Regions from separate parts of the Virgibacillus sp. FSP13 genome, predicted to be linked through region 1. Evidence: riboswitches for the same ligand, from Rfam matches in the RefSeq annotation. Region 1 holds a riboswitch; the other holds the start of a gene.

Region 1 (2,179 bases):
AAGAATCCCAACGCTTATTCCGATCAAAAAGCCAATAACCGATAATGTAATGGTTGAGACTAAATGATGTTGATACACTTGCCAACCTTCTATACCTGTTTGAATTATTTGTGATGGTGCAGGAAGGAGCCAATCCGGTATATTAAAAAGAATACTGAAAAGCTCCCACGCACTGAACAAAAGGAGGAGAACCACAGCCGGTTTCCATCCTTTTTTAATGATTCCTTTCATTAGCGATATTTCTCCGTCAATTCAGATATTGAAGCTCCATCTGGTTTATGAAACACTTTCACCTGTGAAATAATACTTTCACACCCGCTTTCCGTCATTTTAGTATTCATTTTTTCGATAATTGACAGAAGTTCCGGCAAATCGCCTTCCATTGTAGTTTCAAGTGGATTCACCTCATATTTCACTCCTGATTGAGCAATAACCTCTATTGCAGCATCTACATATGGAATCGGATCTTCCCCGTTTTTTGTCTTTGGTATAATTTGAACACTAACTAACGCATTTGCCACTTAAATACCCTCCTATTTTGGTAAAAATTCATTTGTAAAAGCTTTTTCGCTATCTAGTTGTTTCCCATATTGACAATATCCACCTCATCAGCGGAAGCATTCTCTTGGTTCATAAGGGATGTAAGAACAGCCTTCTCAACTGGCGCACCCCAACCACCATACGTTTTCCCCGCAAAGTCTTTAGGTGATGTGATTTCTTTTTCTTTTGGTGAGGCAAAACCGGATGTATTATGCTGGATCACTGCCACCTTGCACACGTGCTTCTGTAATACTTTCCTGCGCACCCACACCAAAATCGGCCTTTCCTGATGCGACAAGCTGATCAGCCCCAACTTCTCCTGGCATCATAATTTCCACGTCCAGTCCTTGTCATTAAAATATCCCTTTTTCTGTGCAACATAAATGCCAGTATGATTCGTATTTGGTGTCCAGTCCAAAACGAACTTTATTTTCTGCTTGGCGTTCTCATCTTGATCCGCACTCTTTGACTCATTGTTATCGTTACATGCCACAAGAATGGTAACCATAATTAATAACATTAAAAGCTTCTTCATTTCCTATCCTCCATGTATTTGTAATATTGTTTAGGAAAATGATCGGCACAAAGGTTTAAAAATGACAATAAAAAAACACCACCATTTTTAAACCTGGGGTGCATACAAAAAAGAAAGATTTACCTTTTCTTTTAATTCGTGCTCAAATGTGTCATTTTTACCGGACTTTTTGAACAACCTTTGATGTTCCCTACGCTGGTTTCAGCCAGATCAGGTTCCAAGGGTCAGTATCTATCGGATACAATCTCAACCAGCTCAACTGGTCCCCCCACAAAATCTATTTAATTTTGATCTTACATGTTTAAAGGTACTACATTACGATACCGTTTTCAAGAAGATTCATAATATTCAAACCAGATCGTTAAAGATTGGCCCGCCAAATACCGTTGTATGATATTCTCCCGATTCCCCCAGCGGACAAACATCCTTCTTGCTAATATCAGTAATAAACGATTCATCTATAAGACGACCAATCCAGCTTTCCGGAAGTTTTGTATTATCTACTTTGATAACCCGTGCCTGAAACTTTGAAGCTACAAATTCTCTTAATAGATCCAATACCTCATGTTGATCCGTCCACAATGGGTAAATCGGTGCTACACCAGCTTTTTCTGCAACTTGCTCTCCCCACTCACGATGTCCTTCTAAATAAATATCACCAAATGCAACACTATCAATCTTATTGTTCTTTTTTAAATCTTGTAACGTACGAACAAAATCCTGTGTATATTCCGTAAAGTCTGTCTTGATAAAATGAACCGGAATCCCAATACGTTCAGCCTGTTTTTCAATTTGATCAAGCTTCTCCCCGTGTGCGACTGTTTCCTGTTTTTCTTGCCATATCGTCGTAATGAGACAAGAAACATCGTAACCTTGTTGTTGCAAACGATATAATGCTAAACAACTATCTTTCCCACCGCTGAATGATAAAGCTATTTTCATGACTACTGGCTCCTTCTTCTACTTATTACCTATACTATATCATTCAAACCTAAAAGAAAGAAAGCCAGTGGTCAGCTGGCTCTCCCCAGGAGGTTTCATGGGTTGTAATAAATCTTCCACAAGTCTTGTTTCGATTTATACTTTATTCTATGTGCACGCTTC
Region 2 (2,179 bases), on a different contig from region 1:
TACTTGGTTTCATTCTATTTGCCGCATCAAAGAAAATTCACGTGTTTATGCGGGGAATTGATTAACTGAAAAAGGGCCGCTTCAAACTTTTGGTTTTGGAGCGGCCCTTCTTTCTTTAAGAATTGTTGAGAGAAAAATATTTGTTATAGACTGGTGACAAATGGAAAGACCTCTGTTAAGATAAGAATCAACAAGCAAATTATAATAGTTCAACTACTAGGGGTGCCCAAAATCGTGGGCTGAGAGGAAGGCCGAACTGCTTTCCGACTCTTATGGACCTGATCTGGTTAACACCAGCGGAGGGAAGTAGTGAGTGGCATTATGTCCATAAACTAATCCCACCAGCTAGGTCCCTTTATCAGGATCTAGCTTTTTTATTTTATTTGAAAGGGGGAATCAGATGAATCGAACGCGTTTACTAACAACAATGGCAGTTTTTGTAGCTATTGGAACGATTGGGGCACAAATTCTATGGTTTCCAGCAGGCGTTGCCAAAGCCTACCCTGTACAACATGCGGTCAATGTCATGGCAGCAATCATGCTCGGTCCAACTCCAGCTGTTATGGTCGCATTTATGATTGGGTTACTCCGTAATTTGCTTGGACTTGGTACGCTATTGGCATTTCCTGGCGGGATGATTGGTGCTTTTCTAGCAGGTTATCTCTACAAAAAATTTGGCAAAAAGTTATGGGCTACACTTGGAGAATTCATTGGCACCGGAATTATTGGTTCCTTGTTTGCCGTACCATTTGCCAACCTTTTAATGGGAAGTTCAGTTGGTGCATTGTTCTTCTTCCCATCATTTCTAGTGAGCAGCGGAACAGGCGCATTGATGGGCTGGATGATAGCTGTTCGCTTGAAGCAACAAGTACCACAAAATATTTAGTATAACGGAAAACTACTAGGGGCGCTGTAACGGCTGAGAATAGGAATATTCCTTAGTCCCTTGGAACCTGATCTGGTTAATACCAGCGGAGGGAAGTAGTCGAGCGAGAATAATATGTACTCTCCTCTATTTATCTACTTTTCTACTCCCCTAGTAGCTTCCTTAAAAATTCAAGGAGGCATGACAATGACTTTTTCACAAAATCTTAGAGAAGAAAATAAAGATATTTTTCAAGCAATCTTTAACCATCCATTTGTACAGGGAATTGGCAAAGAAAACGTCCCTAAAGAAGCATTAGCACATTATATTAAAGCAGACTTTGAATATTTAAATGCATTTATCAACATTTACGGAATCGCGATTTCCAAATCAAACAATCGTAAAGATATGTCCTTTTTTAATGAACAAATCCAGTTTGTACTGCATAGCGAAACCCATCCTCACCATAATTTTTGCGAGGTAATCGGGGTAGGGTATGACGAACTTCAGGGGCATCCATTACCACCTACTGCTGATCATTACATGAAGCATATGATGTATCATGCACAAATGGGCAGTTTGCCAGAAATAATCTGTGCATTACTTCCTTGCCCATGGACATATCTCGAAATCGGGAAGGAATTGATGAAAACATATAAACCGTCTAAAAATCATGCGTTTTATCCATGGATCAGCTTTTATGCTGAGGATAGCATGGAAAAAACCACAACGGAAATGCGAACCCGTTTAGATGAATTGGCAAATGAGTCTTCAAACAAAGACATCTCACGAATGAAAGAAGCATTCCGCAAAAGCTGTCAATTGGAATTAGCTTTTTGGGACATGGCATACACTTGTGAGGAATGGCCTGGAGAAAGATTGGTGACACAGCAATGACTCAAATACCTTGTGTACTTACCATTGCTGGTACCGATCCAAGTGGCGGCGCCGGCATTCAGGCTGATTTAAAAACATTCCAGGAATTTACATGCTACGGTATGTCTGTGATTACATCTGTTGTTGCGCAAAACACAACTGGCGTTCAGGAGGTTCACCATATCCCTATAAAAATGATTGAACAACAACTTGATTCTGTTATTTCGGATATCCCATTTCAAGCATTTAAAACGGGAATGATTGCGAATATCGACATAATGGATGCAATAGCCAAGAAAATTTCGCATTTATCCGTCCCTTTTGTCATGGACCCTGTAATGGTTGCTACCAGTGGTGATCCATTAATCACAGCAGATGCCCGAGACTATTTGCGTGACCAGCTTCTACCCATGACAACGTTAGTTACACCAAATGTTC

The links. Region 1 has a riboswitch for thiamine pyrophosphate ahead of ACW2QC_RS16740 (ABC transporter substrate-binding protein). Riboswitches for the same ligand answer to the same signal wherever they lie in the genome.
Region 2: another riboswitch for thiamine pyrophosphate. It lies ahead of tenA (thiaminase II); the one in region 1 lies ahead of ACW2QC_RS16740 (ABC transporter substrate-binding protein).

Annotation. Positions count from the first base shown of each region.
Region 1 covers NZ_JBSVKG010000025.1:19,721-21,899, reverse strand. The annotation lists partial or broken gene ACW2QC_RS16750 (ABC transporter permease) at 1-231, opposite strand, end outside; gene ACW2QC_RS16745 (thiamine-binding protein) at 231-521, opposite strand; partial or broken gene ACW2QC_RS16740 (ABC transporter substrate-binding protein) at 581-1,075, opposite strand; TPP riboswitch at 1,246-1,355, opposite strand; gene ACW2QC_RS16735 (Dph6-related ATP pyrophosphatase) at 1,424-2,017, opposite strand.
Region 2 covers NZ_JBSVKG010000012.1:51,399-53,577, reverse strand. The annotation lists gene ACW2QC_RS11835 (peptide MFS transporter) at 1-65, shown strand, start outside; TPP riboswitch at 209-322, shown strand; gene thiW (energy coupling factor transporter S component ThiW) at 401-886, shown strand; TPP riboswitch at 894-997, shown strand; gene tenA (thiaminase II) at 1,073-1,762, shown strand; gene thiD (bifunctional hydroxymethylpyrimidine kinase/phosphomethylpyrimidine kinase) at 1,759-2,179, shown strand, end outside.